Regions from separate parts of the Exiguobacterium sp. s141 genome, predicted to be linked through region 2. Evidence: riboswitches for the same ligand, from Rfam matches in the RefSeq annotation. Region 2 holds a riboswitch; each other region holds the start of a gene.

Region 1 (7,566 bases), 370 kb from region 2:
ACCGTCGACGAGCAGGCTCCAGCCGACAGAGCAGATGCTGCGACTATCGCGGTTCGCCGTCTCGACGTCGATGGCAAGAATTGAATGTGGCATAATTGATCCCTTTCTCGTAAAAACAAGTATAAAAAAAGTCTAACATATCGTTAGACTAAAAAGCGATTATGCGGCCACGAGGTTGCGGCATGCTTCGGCACAGCGGAGACATGCTTCGGCACAGCGTTGGCAATGGTCGTGCAAGTGGCGGCCACATTCGACGGCGCACGTGTCACACACCTGGGCGCAGAGTGCACCAATCGGTTTGGTGAAAGCCGAATCGGTCTCGAGCGCGTTCAGGGCGAGTGCACACACTTCCGAACATTCTTTCGTCAGCCGGATACACTCGGCGACCATCAACAAGTCTTCTTCTTGTAAGCATTTTGAGAAACAATGATTGCTTGCCCGCATACAGTCGATGACGGCTAAAATGGTCTCTTCGACAGAGGCTCGGTCCATGATAAGTCCCCCTTTGGAATAATGATGTCTTACAATCATTACCCGCTAGCGGATGAGTTAAACCGGGCGGCGACGCAAAAAAGTCACCCCTCAAATGAGTGGTGACTTCAATAATGGAGCATAGCGGGCTCGAACCGCTGACCTCCACGCTGCCAGCGTGGCGCTCTCCCAGCTGAGCTAATGCCCCGTTCGAAAATTATTATATCATCCTAGTAAAACATTTGGCAATGGCTATTTTTAATTTTTTTGAACAAAGTTTAATCAGCACTGAACGTGGGAAAATCACAAATGATGTTATATTACGAAAGCAGGTGTCATGTATGGAAATGATTTTACTCGCACTCTTACCTGCCTTGATGTGGGGGAGTATCCCGCTCATCGTCTCAAAGGTCGGTGGGAAGCCGATTCAACAGTTGATCGGGACGACAATCGGGGCGATGGTGATGGCGGTCATCATCGCACTCGTGTTCAATCCCGGGTTCACGACGCTTGCAATCGTGACCGGCTTCATCTCCGGCGCATTCTGGGCACTCGGACAATATTTACAGTTCCAATCGTTTCAAATTTTAAGTGTATCGAAGGCGATGCCAATCAGCACCGGCATGCAGCTTCTCGGTACATCGTTGTTCGGTGTCATCGTCCTCGGAGACTGGAAAACGACGACCGAACTATGGCTCGGATTTTCGGCGCTCGTTCTCATCGTGATTGGGGCTGCGTTGACGTCGTATCAGCAGAACAAAGACGGAGACAGTAGCGGCGCCTTGAAGAAAGGATTGCTCGTTCTGCTCGTGTCGAGTATCGGTTACGTGACGTACGCCGTCCTGACGAACTATTTCGAAGTCGACGGGATTACGGCCATCTTGCCACAGTCGGTGGGGATGTTCGTCGCGGCGCTGTTGTTCAGCCTGCGTGAGAAAGACGTGAAGAAGTTCGATCCGAAGACGTTCAAAAACATCATGGCCGGTCTCGCCTGGGGGATCGGGAACTTCGGGCTGTTCGTGTCGAGCGGTGAAGTCGGGATCGCGACCTCGTTCGCCTTGTCGCAATTGAACGTCGTCGTGGCGACGCTCGGCGGAATCTATCTATTGAAAGAAGAGAAGACGACGAAAGAACGTGTCTTCGTCTTTATGGGTATCGGCCTCATCGTCGTGGCCGGATTCATGCTCGGAATCGCCAAAAGCTAAAAGACGGGTCAGACGACCCGTCTTTCGCTTACCAGGCTTGTTCAATGAATGCGTCACGCCCAGATTTTTTCCGGTCCTCTTTATAGTGGGCCGGATTTTTTTTATGGAAGTCTTGATGGTACTCCTCGGCCGGATAGAACGTGTCGGCCGGTAAAATCTTCGTGACGATCGGCTGTTTGAAACGTCCGCTCGCCGCGAGCGCGTCGCGACTCTGTTCTGCCTGCACGCGTTGTTCTTCTGTATGATAGAAGATGGCCGGCGCATATTGACTGCCTCGGTCTTGGAATTGACCGCCGTCATCGGTCGGATCGGTCTGAATCCAATACAGTTCGAGCAGGCGCTCGTATGCGAACAGCGTCGGGTCGAACGTGATCTCGACGACCTCATAGTGTCCTGTCGTCCCTGTCTTCACTTGCTCATACGTCGGATCGTCGACGTGACCTCCCGTATAACCTGATACGATCGACTCGATGCCGGGCTGTTCCTCGAACGGTGTCACCATGCACCAAAAGCAGCCGCCTGCGAATGTTGCTTTCTCCATTATCTTGTCCCCCTCATCTTCATTCCAAAAAAAGCGCCCATGTCATCGACATGAGCGCTCTGTCATATCGGCCAAGGCAATCACCTTGCTGGTAGTAGCACCTTGCCGTAGCAGGTTGCTGTGAAGTCATAGAGCCAGGTCTCTCGTTCACTCAAGATATCGATATGTAGTTGGTGACAGCATCATACCATCAGATTTGAAGCGGCGTCAACGGTTTGGCTTGCGCCGTAGTTGGAGCAAGGTGGCACCGAGAATCAGGATGACGAGCACGATGGAGAGCGGTAACGTATACGGGGCGTCCCCGGCATATAACTGTAAGAAGAACAAGGCAAAGACGGACAATAAGACGAGTACGTACGAACGGTTCATAGTAACCTCCTTTTTCTTTCAGTGTACCAAGTTACACATTCGTTGGCGAACGAAAACAGGAAATCATGTGGCGATAGCGAATACCATCGAGTGACCAAAGGAGGAATCAATATGACTGACACATTTGATTTTATGGAACTCGATATCGAAACCGCCCATCGCGGATATAAAGAAGGAACAATTACGGCGCGTGACGTGACGGCCTATTATTTGACCCGGATCGCCCAGTTTAACGACAAACTGAAGGCGGTCATTCAAGTGAACCCGGACGCCTTGTTCGAGGCAGAGTCGGCTGACCGGGCATTTCGTCGCGGGCTACGCTTGCCGCTACTCGGCATCCCGGTGCTGATCAAAGACAATGTCGAGACAGCCGGACTCATGAAGACGACGGCCGGGGCCGTCGTCCTCGCGCATCACTTCGCAGGCCGGGACGCCAATCTCGTCCAAAACCTGCGAGCGAGCGGGGCCATCATCCTCGGGAAAGCGAACTTGTCCGAATGGGCCAACTTTTTGACCGAGGGCATGCCGAACGGCTGGAGCGGTGTCGGTGGGCAGACGCTCAATCCATATGGGGATAAGCTCGATGTCGGAGGTTCGAGCTCAGGTTCGGCCTCTGCGGTTGCAGCGAACCTGACACTGCTCGCTGTCGGTAGCGAGACGAGCGGCTCCATCATCCATCCGAGCGTGCACAATGGCATCGTCGGCATCAAACCGACCGTCGGCCTCATCAGTCGGAGTGGCATCATCCCGATCTCGCGGTCGCAAGACACGGCGGGACCGATGGCACGAACGCTCGAAGACGCGGTAAGGGCACTTGAGGTGATGGTAGGGGAAGACCCGGCGGACCCGGCGACACTCAACCTCCCGGCCGGTCCGCCGTATCGGACGTGCCTCGACGAGCGCCAAGCGGTCGGGATGCGTGTCGGGATCGTCAAAGCTGATTTATTAGCAGAAGAACAAGCATTATACGGTGAGGCGACCGAGCTGTTGAAACAGAGCGGCATCGACCTTGTCGAAGTCGAGCTGCCCGCCCATGATACGCTCGACCAAGGCGATATTTTGTACCACGAGTTCAAACTCGGGATCGAGGCGTACCTGGCCACGACGACACTCCCATACGAGACGTTGTCTGATTTGATGGACTGGAACAACAGACATCCTGAGACGATCCCGCACGGACAAAAGACGTTCGAAAAGGCGGAAAGATTGTCGGGACGTCTCATCGAGGCGGCCTATTTGACGCGCCGGCTCGATGACGTGCGTGACGCCAAGACGGACGGACTCGACCGCCTATTAAACGAACAACAGTTGCACGCGCTCGTCTTGCCTCACGATTTGAACTATGACATGGCGGCAAAAGCCGGGCATCCGACCATCACGATCCCATATCGCTTGAAAGCGAGTGGGGCACCGTTCGGCCTATCGTTCACCGGGACGAGTTATGCCGAACGTGACTTGATCCGTCTGGCGTATGCGTTCGAGCGACATATTTCGCGTCCCGTTCCACCGTTATAAGAACGTTGCACCCGTCGTCCACGTCCGCTACAATGGTACGTATGCGGATTGAAGAAAGGACAGATAGCAATGAAACCATCTATATACGGGCTGACGTTCGATCAGCTGACAGAAGCGTGTGTCTCTTGGGGATACAGCGCCTTCCATGCGAGACAAATCTGGGACTCGCTCTACATCGACCGAGTGAAACAAATCGAGGACATCTCGGTACGGGCCGAGGTGCGTGAGGCGCTCGCCGCCGAATACGTCATCTCGACGCAAGACCTGTTCGTCAAACAAGAGGCGGGCGACGGGACGGTCAAATTTTTACTTAAACTACACGACGGGCACTATATCGAGACTGTGCTCATGCGACATAAGTACGGCCGTTCGGTCTGTGTGACAACGCAGGTCGGGTGCAATATCGGCTGCAGCTTCTGTGCGAGCGGTCTCTTGAAGAAGACACGTGATTTGACGGCGGGCGAAGTCGTCGAACAAATTATGACCGTGCAACACTACTTGGACGAAGTCGGCGAAGGGGCCCGGGTCAGCCATATCGTCGTCATGGGAATCGGCGAACCGTTCGATAACTTTGACAACTTGGTCGACTTCCTGCGTGTCGTCAAGGACGAGCGCGGTCTCGCGATCGCCCCGCGTAAAATCAACGTCTCGACGAGCGGACTTGCCGACAAGATTTACAAGTTCGCGGACCTCGATTTGCGCATCAACTTGGCGCTGTCGCTCCATGCGCCTAACGACGCGCTACGGACGCAAATCATGAAAATCAACCGGGCGTTCCCGCTCGACAAGCTCATGCCGGCCATCCGGTATTACGTCGAGAAGACGAACAAACGAATCACGTTCGAATATATTCTCCTGTCGAAAGTGAACGATTTGCCGGAGCACGCTGAGGAATTGGCGGACCTCATCGACGATATCAAGGACAAGTCGTACGTCAACTTGATCCCGTATAACCCGGTCAACGAGCATATCCAATACGAGCGCAGTACCTCGGAGGACATCATGGCGTTCTATGATGTCTTGAAGAAGCGTGGCATCAACACCGGTGTCCGCCTTGAGCACGGGACTGACATCGATGCGGCATGCGGCCAGTTGCGCAGTAAACATATGAACGTCGAAGGTGCGAAATAAGTGGACTCCTTGAATCGAATGATTCAAGGAGTTTTTTCGTACAGCCGCTCCGACGAAGGAAAAAACGGACATCGCCCCCAACTCTGCGGAACGATTTTGAAAAATCTTGAATAGACCTCGTCCGCTCAGGGAATAGTCAGTTGAAATCAATGTAGAGAGTGGAGGCAATTCAATGGAGACAGTAAACGCTGCGTTATGGATTCGAGTCAGAAATACACTTGGGGAAGGCCCGTGTTGGGATGCTGAACTGAAACGGTTCTATTGGGTCGACATCGAAGGACACACACTTTGGTGGTACGACGAAAAGGAAGATGAGCTGTCATCGTTCGATATGGGACAACAGATCGGGTTTGCGGTCCCGAAAGTGACAGACGGCGTCGTCGTCGGCTTGAAAGACGGCATCTATGAATGGGACGAGGGATCGAAGCGACTCGATAAACTCGTCGAACTCGATGACCCGGAAGGTGATCTTCGCTTCAACGACGGAAAGGCCGACCCGTACGGACGAATCTTTGCAGGGACGCTTCATCTCAACGACGAGGAGAACGAGGCGACGCTCTATCGCTTGAACCGTGACGGCACGACCGAGATCATGCTCAGTGAATTGACGCTATCGAACGGTCTGACATGGTCTCCGGACCACTCGACGTTCTACCATATCGATACACCGACCGAGACGGTCCGCAAATACCCGTTCGACTTGAAAACAGGAACACTCGGGGATGGGGAAGTCGTCATCGATTTCAAAGATGAGGAAGGATTCCCGGACGGTATGACATCCGATGAAGACGGCTTTTTATGGATTGCCCACTTTGCGGGCGGACGCGTCTCGCGCTGGAACCCGAAGACGGGTGAAAAAGTGCTCGAGGTGCTCGTGCCGGCCCCGAACGTCACGTCATGCTGTTTCGTCGGTGATGACTTGAAACAACTTGCCATCACGACGGCGCGCGAAGGAATGGATGACGCGGCGCTCGAGGCCCATCCGGACGCAGGTTCGGTCTTTAAAATTGATACAGATGTGAAAGGGATGCCGCTCTATCGGTTTGGTCGATAAGGAGGTACGAAGATGGTAAAACGATTGCTCGTTCGTGCGGGAATCGGTTTGGCGCTCGCGGCGGTCGCCCGGGTCGGGATTCAAAAGCTGTTGGAAGCGAACCGGGAAGACGATCATACGTATTTGAATCCGCGGTGGGATGAGACGCCGAGTGTGGATGCCGATAAGGACGCGGATGAGGTCGGTCTGACCCAGCTCGACTCGATTTATCGAGCCGAGTGGCAGGCGAACGCCTATCCACGCTCAGAGGCCGAACGCAAGGCGTTAGAAGAATAGGCAGGAGAACACGTCCGGAAACGGGCGTGTTTTTTTCTTGACAAGACGTCACCGACCCGTCATTATCTAAAAAGTAATCATTACGATTTAGGAGTGGGTAGAATGAGACGAATCCCGATCACCGTGCTGTCCGGTTATTTAGGAAGCGGTAAGACGACACTATTGAACCACATATTGAACAATCGGACGGGCAAGAAATACGCCGTCATCGTCAACGACATGAGCGAGTTGAATATCGATGAGCGATTGATTGAACAGGGCGGTTTTTCAAGGACGGACGAAAAGTTGGTCGAACTATCGAACGGCTGCATCTGTTGCACGCTCCGTGAGGACCTGCTCGAGGCGGTAGCAGAGCTTGCGAACGACCGGGACCTCGACGGAATCATCATCGAGTCGTCCGATATCTCAGAGCCGATCCCGGTCGCCCAAACGTTTACATATGCCGATGACGCCCTCGGCATCGATTTGACGAGCCGAGTCTATATCGATGCGATGGTGAGCGTCGTCGATGCGTTTCGGTTCTTAAAAGATTTCAACTCAGGCGAGTCGCTCCATGAACGCAAGCAGGCGATTGAGGCGACAGACGTCCGCGAAGTCGTCGACCTGCTCGTCGACCAAGTCGAATTCGCCGATATCATCGTCTTGAACAAGGCGGATCGCGTGAACGAGACCGAACTCGGCGAGATGACCGGACTGTTGAAGGCGCTCAACCCGACCGCGAAGCTGTTGACGTCTGTCCATGCGAACGTGGAATTGACCGAGCTGTTGGATGTCAATTTGTTCGATTTCGAACAGGCGATGCATGCGGCCGGGTGGATTCAAGAACTTGAGACAGATGTGCACACGCCGGAGACGGAAGAATACGGCATCAGTTCATTCGTCTATCGTCGGCGTCGGCCGTTCCACCCGGAGCGTCTCCATGCCTGGATCGAGGCGTTTCCGGAAGAAATCGTCCGCGCGAAAGGGTTCTTATGGATTGCTTCCCGGAACGACCTCGCCTGTCT
Region 2 (7,566 bases):
TTCTTCTCTTCTTGATGCTCGACGATCTCTTCCTCGATTTCCCGGTATTGCCCGTACGTGATCTCACCGAAGCGGGACGACTCTTCGCCTGCACCCATGAACGTCATCATGCCGAGCGGCAAATCCGGACGGAAACGGTCGACCGCACTCGCGACGACTTGTTTCAATCCGCCGATTTGGCGGGACGGATGCCAATCGAACAAGGGTGAGATATACGTCAAACTGCCGAGCGGCACATCGTATTCCTGGAGCAATCGGTTCGTTAACAATGCCCCGAGACTGAAGGCGATGACGTGAATCGGCAGTTTGTACTGGCTCGCCTCGCGTAGCGTGTTCTTGATTAACAGCTTATGGTCTTCCGCGGTCAAACCGACCGTCTGTCCGGTCACGACGAGAACTTCATATTCGTCACGTAACCGTCCTAAAAACGCCTCGCTCAAGCGCGACGTGAACTGGAGCGGATAGACGATCACGATGACCCCTTTTCGTGATTCTTCTTCGTATGTCATACTGTCACCTCATTTTATTATGTCCATGTTTTTATACTAACAAAAAACATCAGCCGAGACTGATGTTTGTCAGAAAATCCGTCTAGGGTCTTAGCTCGGGTCATAGCGCAAATGAATCAGTTCCATCGGTTGGTCGTACACTTCCTCTTGAATCCGATTCAATTCGATGAACGCCTCATGGTTCAAAAAGGCGATCGCCTGCTCGTTCGAACTCTCGACGTACAGTTCGATCGGTTGAACTTTACGTTCGCGCAGATGAGACAATAAGGCCGTTCCGAGACCTTGTCGGTGATGGGTCGGATGAAGATAGAGTCGGAGCACTTCCCACGTATCCCCGCGGTCGATCGCATGATAGAACCCGATGACGTCGCCTTCGGCTTCACCGACAATGAACAACTGCTCTTTCGCCTCCTCGCTTGAACTGATGGCGCGGACGATCTCTTCTTGCTGATAAGCCCGTTCCATTACTTTTGAACGAACCTCGTCTTGTTCACTGACCGTTGCGAGCGCAATATCGCGGATGGTGGCGGCATCTTCTGGTACGGCTTCCCTGATCTTCATAACGGCATCCCCCTTTTGGCCAATCTAGTAGTATCATTCCCCATCAGCAAAAAAATATCCTGCCCGCTCATTACTTTTTGATGTCGAAATGAAGGAAGACGTTATTTTCCATTTTGACTCGGGTATAAGAGTATCAATGCCAACTTACAAAAAGGAGTGTTACTATGGAACCGAAACTACAACATGATCCAAAACTAGAGCAAGCCAACAATCCAAATCGTCAGTTTGACCAAGCAAATGCAGGTGGCCCTAAAATCACCGTCGTGACCGGGATGCTCCTCGGCGCCCTCGTCGGCGGTCTGCTCGCCTTACTTAGCACGTCGAACCGTGAGAACACGAAACAATCGTTCTCGAGCGCGAAATCGTCGGTCGGCGGTCTCGTCGATACAGTCAAACAAGACCCAGCCGGAAAGGCCTCACAAGTCATCGACCAAGTGAAATCGGCTTCTGGAATCATCCAAGAAGTTGCCACTGACGTTCAAAACGTATACGAGAAAGTCGCTGGTGAAGTCGACACGGTCAAAGAAGACGTGAACAAAGTCGTCGGCACTGCGCAAGAAGCGAAGTCAGATCTTCAATCGATCGGCGAGAAAGTCGTCGATGCGAAAGATACGGCGCTCGGGCAAGAAACTTCATCCGACACGTCATCAAGCAATAACGAATCATCGAATGACAACAAAACACAAGCCTAACAAAAAAAACGACCTTTCGCTGAGAAAGGTCGTTTTTACTGTCTTATGCGAAGCGTTTCGCGCCTTCTTCAAGCACTGCCGCTTTATCCGTTTGCTCCCATGGGAGTTCAACGTCTGTACGACCGAAGTGGCCGTAAGCTGCTGTCTGCTTGTAGATTGGACGGCGAAGGTCGAGCATCTTGATGATGCCGGCCGGACGGAGGTCGAAGTTCTCGCGAACGAGTTCGACGAGCTCAGTCTCGCTCAATTTGCCTGTGCCGAACGTGTCGACTGCGATCGATACCGGGTGGGCAACGCCAATCGCGTAAGCAAGTTGAACTTCTGCTTTGTCAGCAAGTCCCGCTGCAACGAGGTTTTTCGCTACGTAACGAGCCGCGTACGCCGCTGAACGGTCAACTTTGGTTGGGTCTTTACCTGAGAACGCGCCGCCGCCGTGGCGAGCGTAACCACCGTACGTATCGACGATGATTTTACGTCCTGTAAGGCCTGCATCCCCTTGTGGTCCACCGATGACGAAACGGCCAGTCGGGTTGATGAAGTATTTTGTATCCGCGTCGATGAGTTCAGACGGGATGACCGCGTCGATGACGTGCTCTTTCAAATCAGCTTGGATTTGTTCGAGTGTGATGTCTTCGGCGTGTTGCGTCGAGATGACGATTGTGTCGATGCGAACTGGGTTGTTCGCTTCGTCGTATTCGACCGTCACTTGTGTCTTACCATCAGGACGAAGGTAAGCGAGCGTGCCGTTCTTACGAACTTCTGCCAAACGACGTGACAATTTGTGCGCGAGTGAAATCGGGAGCGGCATGAGTTCTGGTGTCTCTTTTGTTGCGTAACCGAACATGAGACCTTGGTCACCAGCGCCGATCGCATCGATTTCTTCTTCAGTCATTTGTCCTTCACGAGCTTCAAGCGCTTGGTCGACACCTTGGGCGATGTCTACCGATTGCTCATCAATCGATGTGAGGACAGCACAAGTCTCTGCATCAAAACCATATTTTGCACGTGTGTAGCCGATCTCACGAACTGTTTCACGAACAACTTTCGGGATATCCACGTAAGTTGATGTTGTGATCTCACCTGCTACGAGCACGAGACCTGTCGTGACAGATGTCTCAGCCGCAACGCGGGCGTTTGGATCTTCAGATAAAATCGCATCCAAAATCGCATCTGAGATTTGGTCACAAATTTTATCCGGATGTCCTTCCGTGACGGACTCCGAAGTGAAAAGTCGACGGTTCAAGTTTGCCATTTCGAAAAACCTCCTATAATAAGGGTGATGTGTGGACGGTACTCGTTCCCCTTACGCGTTGCTTTGGGACGGTAATGAAAAAAACCTTTCGCCATGTTCAATGGGAAAGGTTGAATCGTTCTTCCTTACCCTCTTATCGTTCGAAGCTTGCGCTTCGCTTCAGGATAGCACCTTTTCCGAATAACAATGACAAATCGGACGGTTGCTGGGCTTCGTAGGGCCTTGTTCCCTCCACCGCTCAGAATAAGAGTATCCGTTACGAAGACCATCATATAAATGACACCCCGTTCTGTCAAGCGTATCGACTGAATTCGTAAAACTTTTCACGAACTCGCAATAGTTATGTTTGTGAAATATCAAACATTTTTTTGTCGGTTTTCGATTTTGTACTATGACCTGGTACAGAATATGTTAGAATGACAGTGTAAGAAAGCGCTTACTTTAAAGGGTAAAAAGGCTTGTTTTTGATTAGTATGTCACATATAATAAAAACGTCATACTAATAAAACGCGGAAGTATGCGGATTTCATCCACATCTATTTAGGGGAAAGGTGGGATTCAGGATGGCGACAACGCTCCTGAAAATCGAAGAATTAATTAAAGGTGCCGACATGATGCGGAACTTAACGGTTCCAGAATTGGTGGAAGAAGCCATTCGCAACGGGGAAGGCGTACTGACGAAAGACGGGGCTTTATCGGTCAGTACAGGTAAATTCACAGGACGGTCACCGAAAGACAAATTCGTCGTGCAAGATGAAGTCAGCAATCATTTAGTAGACTGGGGTCCGGTCAACCAACCGATCGCAGAAGAGAAGTTCACGGCACTGCTCAATAAAGTGCTCACGCATCTCGAGACGAAAGACAAGCTCTATTATCTCGAGGCGTCTGCCGGGGCTGACGAGCATTATACGCTTCCAGTGCGGGCCATCACAGAATACGCGTGGCACAACTTGTTCGCGAAACAGTTGTTCTTGCGCGAATGGCCGACACAAGGTGCCTTTGATCCGTTCACGGTCATCTATGCACCGAGCTATAAGGCCGATCCGGAAGTCGACGGGACGAACTCCGAAACGTTCATTCTCGTCTCATTCGCCAAACGGACCATTCTGATCGGGGGAACAGAATACGGCGGCGAAATTAAAAAATCGATTTTCTCAGTCATGAACTTCCTGTTACCGGAACAGCACGTCTTGTCGATGCATTGCTCGGCGAACGTATCGGATGCCGGCGAGACGGCTCTCTTCTTCGGGCTATCAGGTACCGGAAAGACGACGCTATCGGCCGACACAGAACGTCATTTAATCGGGGACGACGAGCATGGTTGGTCTCCTGACGGCGTCTTCAACATTGAAGGCGGTTGCTACGCGAAGACGATCAACTTGTCGCGTGAGAACGAACCTCAAATCTACGATGCTATTCGATTTGGCTCGTTGATTGAGAACGTCGTCTTGGACGAGGAACGGGCGCCAGACTACAAGAACATCTCACTCACTGAGAACACACGGGCAGCCTACCCGATTCAATTTATCGATAACGCGATGCTTCCGTCACGAGCCGGGCATCCGAACACGATCGTCTTCTTGACGGCCGACGCGTACGGCGTCCTGCCTCCAATCAGCAAATTGACGAAGGAACAGGCGATGTATCACTTCTTGTCAGGCTATACGTCGAAGCTAGCCGGCACGGAGCGCGGCGTGACGGAGCCGCAGGCGACCTTCTCGACATGTTTCGGGTCACCGTTCTTGCCGCTCGCACCGGAACGCTACGCCGACATGCTCGGCACGTTGATCGAGAAACATGACGTCGACGTCTATCTCGTCAATACCGGTTGGACCGGCGGAGCTTACGGCGAAGGATCGCGGATGAAGCTCGCCTATACACGGGCGATGGTGAACGCGGCCGTCAACGGGAAACTCCGTGACGTCGAGACGACGCGCCATGACATCTTCAACGTCGAGATTCCACGCCACATCGACGGGGTGCCAGACGACGTGCTCAACCCACGGGGCACATGGAAAGACGGGGCCCGCTACGACGCCGAGGCGGCAGCGCTCGCCCGTAAGTTCCAAGACAACTTCAAACGATTCACGAAAGCGAGTGAGGCGGTCGTCGCGGCCGGCCCAATCATCGTTTAATAAAAAATGACTAGCGCCTGGTTTAGGCGCTAGTCATTTTTTTGGTGCGACGGCTAACATCCAGTCCATCGCCTCATCGGTCGTCTTCCACTTTTCCCAAAACGGGAGTTGATGAGCGAACGGGACGATCCAAAGTTCGGCCCGCTCCCCCATCCGTTCGGCCACGGCTGTCGCATGGCGGAGCCGCACTTGCTCGTCGTCTGTCCCGTGAATCAATAACGTCGGGGCCTCCCAGTCCTTGTAGAGGGGTGAACGCTCCACGTACGCCTCACGAGCCGCTTCCGGGTCACCCCCGGTCATACGGCGGAGCATTTTCCGCATCGAGCGTTGCTCTTCGTACGTCCATTCCAAATTGGTGACACCCGCCCATGAGGTCACGGACGTGAGCGGCCGCTCCGCGGCGAGCGACAACGCCATCATGCCCCCGCGCGAGAAGCCAAGGGCATGAATGAGCGTATCCGTTCGATGGACGCGATCATAAAGAGACAAGACATCCTCTAAATCGGCCCCGCCGAAGTCTTCTTTCCCGCTCCCCCCATGGTTACCACGGTAAACAGGCGCCACGACGTGGAAGCCTTTGGCCGCGAACTGCATCAACCGAGGCAAGCGCACGTCCCCGATGCGTCCTGTTCCGCCGCGCAAATAAAACAGGACGTGCCCGTTCGGTCGCGTCGGCGTGATCGTATAGGCGACGACATCCTCACCATCGCGCGTAGCGTACCAGCCACGGTGGACCGCATAACCGGCATATGGAGGGAGGACCTCGATCCGGTCAAACCATTCGTTTTTCATGGAGCACCTTCATCGTTTCCGGGAGCACCCGGTCTTTCATCATGAAACTGTACCGGTTGTTCCGGAGCAGATTCGTTGGCAGTTCCTTCATGAGAACCGCGCCGTCGGTCTCGTCAACGGCCGGATGGTCATCGAAGCGCTCGATCTCGGCGAAGTAAATATTTTTGATGACCGTGTCCCCGCGCCCGAGCACGCGGTATTGTCCGAGATAGTGCAGCGTCTTCACGACACCGCCCGTTTCTTCATACACTTCCCGAATCGCGGCATCATCCTCATGTTCGCCGGGCTCAACTTTTCCACCCGGAAACTCGAGTCCGCGTTGCTTATGCTTCGTCAGCACCCATTGATTCTCATAGCGGGCGACGACCCAGACGTGGAGCGGCGTATCCGAAAATGGATAGTGCGCGAAGCTCAACTCGACTTTATTGTGATAGTAGTCCGTGAATGTCAACATAGTCCATCCCTTTCTTTCCCCTGTCTACTCTCACTTTACCTTGTCTTCCCCCAGTTTCAAACAAAAAAATAGGCCCGCCGGAGCGGACCTACTCAAAATTATTGGTTCAAGCGCTTTTCAAGCTCAGCTTTTTGTTCTTCGTAACCTGGTTTTCCAAGCAACGCGAACATGTTCGCTTTATACGCTTCGACGCCCGGTTGGTTGAACGGGTTCACCCCGAGAATGTATCCGCTCATCGCGCATGCCTTCTCGAAGAAGTAGAACAAGTAACCGAGGTGGTACGGCGTCATCTCTGGCAATTCGACAACGAGGTTCGGTACTTCTCCGTCCGTGTGGGCAAGGAGTGTTCCTTCAGCCGCTTTGTCGTTCACGAATTGGATCGTTTCGCCAGCGAGGAAGTTCAAGCCGTCGAGGTCTTGCGCGTCTTCTGGCACGTTCATCGCGTGACGGACGTTCGTGACACGGATGACCGTCTCGAACAAGTCACGACGACCTTCTTGGATGTATTGTCCCATCGAGTGGAGGTCGGTTGAGAAGTCGACAGCCGCCGGGAAGATCCCTTTGTTGTCTTTTCCTTCTGATTCGCCGTAAAGCTGTTTCCACCACTCCGACACGTAGTGCAGGGCCGGTTCGTAGTTGACGAGCAACTCGATCGACTTGCCTTTCGCATACAAGGCGTTACGGACGACCGCATATTGGTACGCCTCGTTCTCAGAGAGTTCTGGTGACGAATAGGCGTTTTGTGCGTCGCGTGCACCTTCCATGAGGGCGTCGATATCGATCCCTGCCGCAGCGATCGGAAGGAGTCCGACCGGTGTAAGGACCGAGAAGCGGCCGCCGACGTCATCCGGGATGACGAACGTTTCGTAGCCTTCCGCATCCGCAAGCGTCTTCAAGGCGCCACGGGCACGGTCTGTCGTCGCATAAATGCGCTCACGAGCACCGTCTTGACCGTACTTGTCTTCCATGAACTGTTTCAAGACACGGAACGCGATCGCCGGTTCTGTCGTCGTTCCCGATTTCGAGATGACGTTGACCGAGACGTCTTTGCCTTCGAGCACCTGGAGCAACTCCGTCAAATAAGTTGACGAGATGTTGTGACCGGCGAAGAAGACTTGTGGCGCGTTGCGCTCTTCTTTCGACAATACGTTGAAGAATGAATGTTGGAGCA
Region 3 (7,566 bases), 420 kb from region 2:
GCAACCGCTCCTGGATGATTAGGCCGAAGCCGACCTTGTCTCCATGCAAGAAAGAGTGGGTCGACTCGAAGCGGCTGAGCGCATTATGGACCGCATGGCCCACGGCGACGCGTGTCCCGGCGTCACCAAATCCACCGACGGCGCCACCGATGGCGAGCACGTGATCGACCGCGAAGCGGACGTCGTCACTATACGACTCAAAAGCGTGCTCGCTCAATTCAAGTTCGACGAGACGCCCGCACTGCTCGGCCAAGACGAGTCCGGTGTTGACGCCGGCGTCAGCTGAGCTGTCACCACTCAAATAACGGGCCTCGTAAAACTTCGCGACCGTGTCGATGACACCGGCCCGAAAGTATTCATATGGTGAGCGTGAGATGACCCGTGAGTCAACGATGACCCGTTCGATGACGACGCGGAACATGTCGTAGCGGTCGTAGCTCCCGTCCTCCTGATAGACGACGCTGAGCGGTGTGAACGCCGCACAGTTCGAGGCGAGCGTTGGAACGACGATGAGCGGGACGTTCCGTTGATAGGCGACGAGTTTGGCCGTATCGACGAGCTTGCCGCCTCCGACGGCGATTAACACGTCGGCGTCCAACGGTTTGAGCCGTTTGACTTCCGAGTCCGTGCACTCCCCGCTGAACCTTGTTGCCGGATAGTCCGCGATGGCCGGAAAGATGGCTCGGACGACGTCATACCCGTTCTGACCGTGCAGGACGTGGGCACGTCGGCCGTCGACTAAGTCATCAAGACGGTCGAGCGCGTCATCGGCGTGGTCATATTCAAGGACGGCCTGACGAATCATGCGCGCACCTCCTCATAGGCGGCAAACAACCGCTCGATTCGTTCGACGGCCTCGTCAATCTTCGGTTCCGGTGAGACGAGACCGAAGCGGACGTATCCGTTCCCTTCCGAACCGAAGAAATAGCCCGGGGTGACGGCGACTCCTGCCTCGTACAATAACTTACGCGAGAACGATTTGGCATCGCCCTCGGGCACTTTCGCCCAGACGAAGAACGAACCCTCCGGCGGTTCGACGGCCCAGCCGGCCCGGTTCAACCCGTCGATCAGGCGATCACGCCGTGCCTCGTACAGTCGTGCCAAGTCATCGCGAATGGTACGGGGCGCCTCGAGCGCAGCGACAGCCGCCGCCTGGATGGCCGAGAACACGCTGACGTGGACGTGGTCCTGATACGTGTTGATCGCCTCGATGATGTCCGCGTTCCCGACGGCGAAGGCGACGCGCCAACCGGACATGTTGAAAGCTTTCGACATCGTATATACCTCGATGCCGACTTCTTTCGCCCCATCCGCCTGCAGAAAGCTAGGCGGGACGTGGCCATCGAATCCGATGCTGCCGTATGCGAAATCGTGGACGACCATCAAGTCCCGCTCCCGGGCGAAACGGACGGTATCGTCAAAGAAAGCGGGTGAGGCGACGGCTCCGGTCGGATTGCTCGGGTAGTTCAAATACATGAGTTTTGCATCTTGCGTATCGAGCGTCTCATAGTCCGGCAAGAAGCCGTTCTCTTCCCGGAGGACGAGGTCACGGACGACGGCACCGGCGAGGCGTGCCCCCGAGATGTAATCAGGATAGCCGGGATTCGGTAGCAAGATCCCGTCGCCAGGTTCGAGTACGCATTGCGGCAACGTGATGAGACCAGATTTTGAGCCGATGAGAATCGCTACTTCTGTCTCGGGATCAAGTTCGACTCCATACTCATTCAAATAGAACGTCGCCACTGCTTGCTTCAGGCGGGCCTGACCGCGGAACGGACCGTATTGATGGGTCGAGGCGTCGAGGAGCGCCGTCTGAAGCGCGTCACAGATTGGCTCAGGCGTAGGCAGGTCAGGCGTCCCTTGTCCGAGTCGGATGATGTCGCGGCCGGCCTGTTCGAGTTCGGCCAACTCGTTCGCGAGTCCGACGAAATGTTGTGGTGGTAACGTTTTAAGTAGATGTGAGCGTCTGTCAGTCATGAATAGTCCTCCTATGCAAAAAACACCCCTTTCCGCGGAAAGGGGTGTCGAGATACGGACGTATTCAAACAACCACCTTTCCATCTCTCAAGGTCACCTTGCTGGAATTAGCACAGTATTGAATCAATCTGTTGCTGAAGCTTCATCGGGCCAGTCCCTCCGCTTCTCTTGATAGAAAGTGTTTTATATGCGATTTGTCTTTTTGTAATATGTCACTTAGTTAACCAAACGTTACCAATCTTGTCAATCCTTTTTCGAAAATAGGTGTGGCCTATTGAATCCCGATAAAAAAAAGGTCATAGTACAAAGTGAACGTTATTCTACAAAATTTAAAAGATGAGGGGATGGACCTTTGGAATTAAATCGTCAATTGATTTGGAAGTTGAGCGTGATCGGATTGATTCTGCTCGTCCTATGGAAAGTCATCAGTGAACCGGACACGATTTCTAGTGTGTTGCACTATACGTTCCAGTTGCTGACGCCGATTATCATGGGAATTGCCATCGCGCTGCTCCTGAATACCGTCCTGTCCTATATAGAAGAACGGTTTCAATTAAAACGCTATCAAGGTTTGCTGATCGTTTACATCGTCTTCATCGGGATTCTCGTCATCTCTGCGGTGACGCTGTTCCCACGCATTTATTCGAGCCTCGCCTCACTCATCGAAGAGCTCCCGTTCTACATCCGACAGATTGACGGGTTCCTCGCCCAGTTGAACACGTACTTGAAAGAGTACAACGCGACGATTGCCCAAGCCATCGATTTCAGCCGCTTCGAGGAACGTTACTCGGGCTGGGTCGAGACCGCCGTCTTGTCGTCGGTCAGCTACGTGTCGAGCTTCACGATGACGCTCATCAACTTCTTGATTGGGATCGTCATCTCGATCTATCTGTTGAAAGACAAAGAGATTTTTGCCCGCATGTTCAAGCGTCTGTTGTATGCGATGTTCCCGGTCGCGTCAGCCAAGACGACGATCGACATCTTCCAAGAGATGGATTATATCTTCAAACGCTATATCATCGGGAAGTCGCTCGACTGCCTCATCATCGGGGTGCTGGCCGTCGCCGGTCTGTTGATCATCGGGGCGCCATACGCGCTTCTGCTCGGCGTCATCGTCGGTGTCTTGAACTTCATCCCGTACGTCGGACCGCTGCTCGGGATGATCCCGGCGTTCATCATCACTTACTTCTATGACCCGTTCACGGCGCTCATCGTCCTCTTGTTCATCTTCTTGTTGCAACAATTCGACGGACTTTGGCTCGGCCCGAAGATTCTCGGCGACAGCGTCGGCATCACCCCGTTTTGGGTCATCACCTCGATCATCATCGGAGGTAGCCTGTTCGGTCTCGTCGGGATGTTCATCAGTGTCCCGGTCACGGCGATGATTCAAGTCGTGTTCTCTCGGTTGATCGACTACCGGCTCAGCCGAAAGAATTTGAACGAATTATTATGACACATTGACGATTTATGTTGACACATTTCACGGAAATATCATAATCTTGAAGAGAAGACAGTCCAATGCAGAAAGGAGAGGTACCGATGTCAGTCATTCAACGCTCGCACGTCCAAGTTCATATTGACCGGCAGGCGCCTCTCCGTGATTTGAATCCGTGATGTCGCCTGCCTTCCGAGGCATGCCTAAGATCGTAGGGACGCGTATGCCTTTGTGCATGCTGCGTCCCTTTTCTTATTCTATCAACTAAAGCAGGTGACCTTAATGATTCAATCACTCAAACAGCTCGACCGTAACATTTGGATCCGCTTCCTCGGAGAGACGATCACCGGTGTCATGATGTTCATGATCGCACCGTTCCTCGTCCTATACTATAGCGACAAGCTCGACAGTTATATCCAGGTCGGGGTCATCATGGCGACCGGACCAATCATGGCGCTCATCGGATCGGTCGTCGGTGGACGGCTCGCAGACCTGTATGGCCGCAAACCAATCATGATGGCTGCCATTCTTGGCGACGCCCTCGCCCTCGTCGGTTTCGCCTTCGCCGAAACGTTTTGGCCGCTCCTTCTCTTGAACGCCATGCTCGGTTTGACGAACTCATTGTTCCACCCGGCCGCAAGCGCGATGGTAGCCGATGTGACCGAGCCCGAACAGATGAACGAGGCGTTCGGTCTGTTGCGGATGGGGCACAATATCGGGGCTGCATTCGGCCCGCTCCTCGGGAGTGCCGTCCTCTTTATCGACCGGCAGTATATCTTCTACTCGGCCGCTCTCGTCTTCGTCTTGTACGCACTCGTCCTCGGTCGCTTCATCCGGGAGTCGCTCCCAGAGACGACCGATGTCGACACGCCATCGAACCGGGATGTCCTGCGCGTGTTCTACAATGACAAGGTGTTCCTCGTGTTCATCTTTGCCGGTGTCTTCATCTCGATGGGCTTCTCGCTCATCGAGAGCATGCTGCCCCTCTTCTTGAGAGAGTCGATGCCATCGTACACCGATCGTGAGAACCCGTTCGCCTATATGCTCGCCTTGAACGGCATCATGGTCGTGTTGTTCCAGTTTCCGATCGCTTCGAAACTCGGCCGCAAGCCGTTCGGCAACGTCATGCTCGCCGGGGCGACCATCTTCGGGGTCGGCATGATTCTGATCGCCGTCATGCCGCGTCTCCTCTATTCACTCGGGACACCGTACCTCGTTCTCGTCAGCGTCTTGCTCGCGGTGTACGCCTTCTATACGCTCGGCGAGATGATCATGTCCCCGGTCCAACAGACGTTCATCGCCTTGATCGCTCCGGAGAATATGCGCGGTGCCTACAACGGGGCCGCCAGCATCCAATGGTTGATCGGCGGGGTGACCGCACCGATCATGGCAAGCCTGTTCTTCGACCAACGCGCCGGACATATCGCGTTGATCCTCGTCGGGGCGGCCAGTTGCGTGTCGGGACTCATCTATTGGCAACTTGGACGCCGCGTCAGCGCAGCCGAAGCGAAACAAAAGACAGCTTGACTTATAAAACCACACTGAACCTAGTCGTTTAGTGTGGTTTTTGATTTCGTTCGAATATCATTAAATTTTGAATTTTTCATTCGTTTATTCTTTACAAACATAATGATTCTTTTTTATGATGATACGGTTAAGGAGGGATCTTTCATGGAAAGGATCGATAAACAGAAAATTGTGGACAGCGTGCCACAAAAAGGTTTTTTCGGACAGCCTAAAGGCTTGTTCACGCTATTCTTCACTGAGTTTTGGGAACGGTTCTCGTATTACGGGATGCGCGCCATCCTCGTGTTCTACATGTACTACGAGGTATCTGAGGGCGGTCTCGGTCTCGACCAGAATGTCGCCTTGTCAATCATGTCGGTATACGGCGCACTCGTCTACATGTCGGGGGTCATTGGGGGATGGCTCGCCGACCGTGTCTTCGGGACGTCTCGGGCCGTCTTCTTTGGCGGAGTGTTCATCATGCTCGGGCATATCGTCTTGTCGATTCCAGGCAGCCTGACGTTCTTGTTCATCTCGATGGCACTGATTGTCATCGGTACGGGCTTGTTGAAACCGAACGTTTCAAGCATCGTCGGTGACCTGTATCACGAGACGGACCGTCGTCGTGACGCCGGGTTCAGCATCTTCTATATGGGGATCAACCTCGGTGCCTTCATTTCACCTTTGATTGTCGGTGGAGTCCAAAAGAGCTACGGCTTCCATTGGGGCTTCGCACTCGCCGCGGTCGGGATGTTCATCGGTCTCGTCGTCTTCCTCGTCACGAAGAAAGGCAACCTCGGTCTTGCCGGTTCATATGTGCCGAACCCGTTGACGCCGTCTGAGAAGAGAAACGCGATCAAGTATACGACGATCGCGGTCATCCTCATCGGTGGCCTGTTGGCCGTGCTCATCCCGCAAGGTTTGTTCACGATCAACACGTTCATCGGCCTCGTCGGTGTGTTCGGGATCGCCATTCCGACGATTTACTTCATTATCATGTATCGCAGTCCGAAAACGACGGAAGTCGAACGGTCACGGATCATCGCCTACATCCCGCTCTTCATCGCCTCGGTCATGTTCTGGGCGATTCAAGAGCAAGGGGCGACGATTTTGGCCAGCTATGCCGATAAGCGGACCGATCTTGAATTTTTAGGGATCACGCTCTCACCGGCCTGGTTCCAGTCGCTCAACCCGCTGTTCATCATCATGCTCGCACCGGTCTTCGCATGGCTTTGGGTCCGACTCGGTGACCGTGCGCCGAGCATCCCGACGAAATTCGCGTTCGGGATCTTGTTCGCAGGGTTAAGTTTCTTGGTGATCTTGCTCCCGGCCTATTTCGGAGGCCCGGACACGCTCGTCAACCCGCTCTGGCTCGTCCTTAGCTACTTCATCGTCGTGCTCGGTGAGCTCAGCCTGTCGCCGGTCGGTCTGTCGGCGACGACGAAACTCGCCCCGGCCGCTTTCTCGGCCCAGACGATGTCGCTCTGGTTCTTGTCGAACGCTGCGGCGCAAGGGATCAACGCTCAACTCGTCCGTTTCTATTCACCGGAGAACGAGATGCTTTACTTCGGGATTATCGGTGGCGCGGCCATCGTGCTCAGTCTGATCCTGTTCGCACTCGCCCCGGTCATCAAAAAGTATATGCGCGGCATTCATTAAGCGCAAAAGCCCATTCCTCGGCCGAGGAATGGGCTTTTGTATGCTTTGCTTATTTACGGACTTGGATGAGCGACAAGTAGCGGTCAATCAAGTCATGGTTGAAGTAATCGTGGAACCGGTCCGACTTGAGCGATTGAATCGACTCATGGAACGTCGCCGGGAGTGACGAGATGCCTTGACTCTCGATTTGTTTGGCCGAGTACTCAAACAAGTCGTCCTCGTTCGGTGATGACGGCTCAAGCTGTTGCTCGATCCCTTCGAGTCCAGCGTAAATCAGGGCCGCGAGGGCGAGATATGGGTTGGCGCTCGGGTCTGGGTTACGGACTTCGACGCGTGTCGCACTGCCGCGTGACGCCGGGATTCGAATCATCGAACTGCGGTTCGACGGGCTCCAACAGATGTTGACCGGTGCCTCGAAGCCTGGAACGAGACGTTCATATGATTCTGGGAGCGGGTTCGTGAAGATGGCCGTCGCACGGGCATGCTTCAAGATGCCTTCGATGAAATGACGAGCTGTGACCGACAGGCCGTAATCCGACTCCGGCTCTTCGAACGCGTTGACCGTCGGATTGCCGTCCTTGTCGTTCTTCCAGACCGAGATGTTGAGGTGCATCCCCGAACCGTTCACGTCGCGGAGCGGTTTCGGCAAGAACGACACTTTCGCGTTTTTCTCTTGGGCTGCCAACGTGACGATTTCTTTGAAGAACTGGATGTTGTCGGCCGTATGCAACGCGTCATCGTACTTGATGCCGATCTCGTGCTGGGCCGGTGCCACTTCATGGTGGACCGCTTCGATGTTGAAGCCGACATCGCTCAACCGGTTGGCGATATGTTGACGTACCTCATAGCCTTTGTCTTCCGAACGTGTCGAGAAGTATCCGGCCTCGTCATAGAACTCTCCGTTTTCGTCGAAGATGAAGAATTCCGGCTCGGCACCGACGAAGATCGAGTATCCGTCACGAGCAGCGCGCTCGAGGGCATCCTTCAAG

The links. A riboswitch is a leader RNA that binds a small molecule or an ion and turns the genes downstream of it on or off. The one in region 2 is predicted to bind S-adenosylmethionine.
Region 1: linked by a shared signal. The riboswitch ahead of msrA (peptide-methionine (S)-S-oxide reductase MsrA) and the one ahead of metK (methionine adenosyltransferase) in region 2 are both predicted to bind S-adenosylmethionine.
Region 3: linked by a shared signal. The riboswitch ahead of KNP74_RS00555 (aminotransferase class I/II-fold pyridoxal phosphate-dependent enzyme) and the one ahead of metK (methionine adenosyltransferase) in region 2 are both predicted to bind S-adenosylmethionine.

What each region holds. Positions count from the first base shown of each region.
Region 1 is NZ_JACSLJ010000001.1:150,188-157,753, reverse strand. It holds gene KNP74_RS00840 (3'-5' exonuclease) at 1-93, opposite strand, end outside; gene KNP74_RS00835 (four-helix bundle copper-binding protein) at 160-492, opposite strand; tRNA gene KNP74_RS00830 (tRNA-Ala) at 607-679, opposite strand; gene KNP74_RS00825 (GRP family sugar transporter) at 813-1,676, shown strand; gene msrA (peptide-methionine (S)-S-oxide reductase MsrA) at 1,705-2,217, opposite strand; SAM riboswitch class I at 2,280-2,380, opposite strand; gene KNP74_RS00815 (hypothetical protein) at 2,425-2,586, opposite strand; gene KNP74_RS00810 (amidase family protein) at 2,698-4,101, shown strand; gene rlmN (dual-specificity RNA methyltransferase RlmN) at 4,171-5,232, shown strand; gene KNP74_RS00800 (SMP-30/gluconolactonase/LRE family protein) at 5,405-6,286, shown strand; gene KNP74_RS00795 (hypothetical protein) at 6,299-6,562, shown strand; partial or broken gene KNP74_RS00790 (GTP-binding protein) at 6,665-7,566, shown strand, end outside.
Region 2 is NZ_JACSLJ010000001.1:519,772-527,337, forward strand. It holds gene KNP74_RS02680 (alpha/beta fold hydrolase) at 1-509, opposite strand, end outside; gene KNP74_RS02685 (GNAT family N-acetyltransferase) at 600-1,070, opposite strand; gene KNP74_RS02690 (hypothetical protein) at 1,235-1,762, shown strand; gene metK (methionine adenosyltransferase) at 1,806-3,014, opposite strand; SAM riboswitch class I at 3,145-3,264, opposite strand; gene pckA (phosphoenolpyruvate carboxykinase (ATP)) at 3,578-5,149, shown strand; gene KNP74_RS02705 (alpha/beta hydrolase family protein) at 5,183-5,941, opposite strand; gene ytkD (RNA deprotection pyrophosphohydrolase) at 5,922-6,395, opposite strand; gene KNP74_RS02715 (glucose-6-phosphate isomerase) at 6,494-7,566, opposite strand, start outside.
Region 3 is NZ_JACSLJ010000001.1:102,389-109,954, forward strand. It holds gene KNP74_RS00550 (iron-containing alcohol dehydrogenase family protein) at 1-805, opposite strand, end outside; gene KNP74_RS00555 (aminotransferase class I/II-fold pyridoxal phosphate-dependent enzyme) at 802-1,977, opposite strand; SAM riboswitch class I at 2,055-2,155, opposite strand; gene KNP74_RS00560 (AI-2E family transporter) at 2,330-3,430, shown strand; gene KNP74_RS00565 (MDR family MFS transporter) at 3,695-4,939, shown strand; gene KNP74_RS00570 (peptide MFS transporter) at 5,084-6,577, shown strand; gene KNP74_RS00575 (glutamine synthetase family protein) at 6,627-7,566, opposite strand, start outside.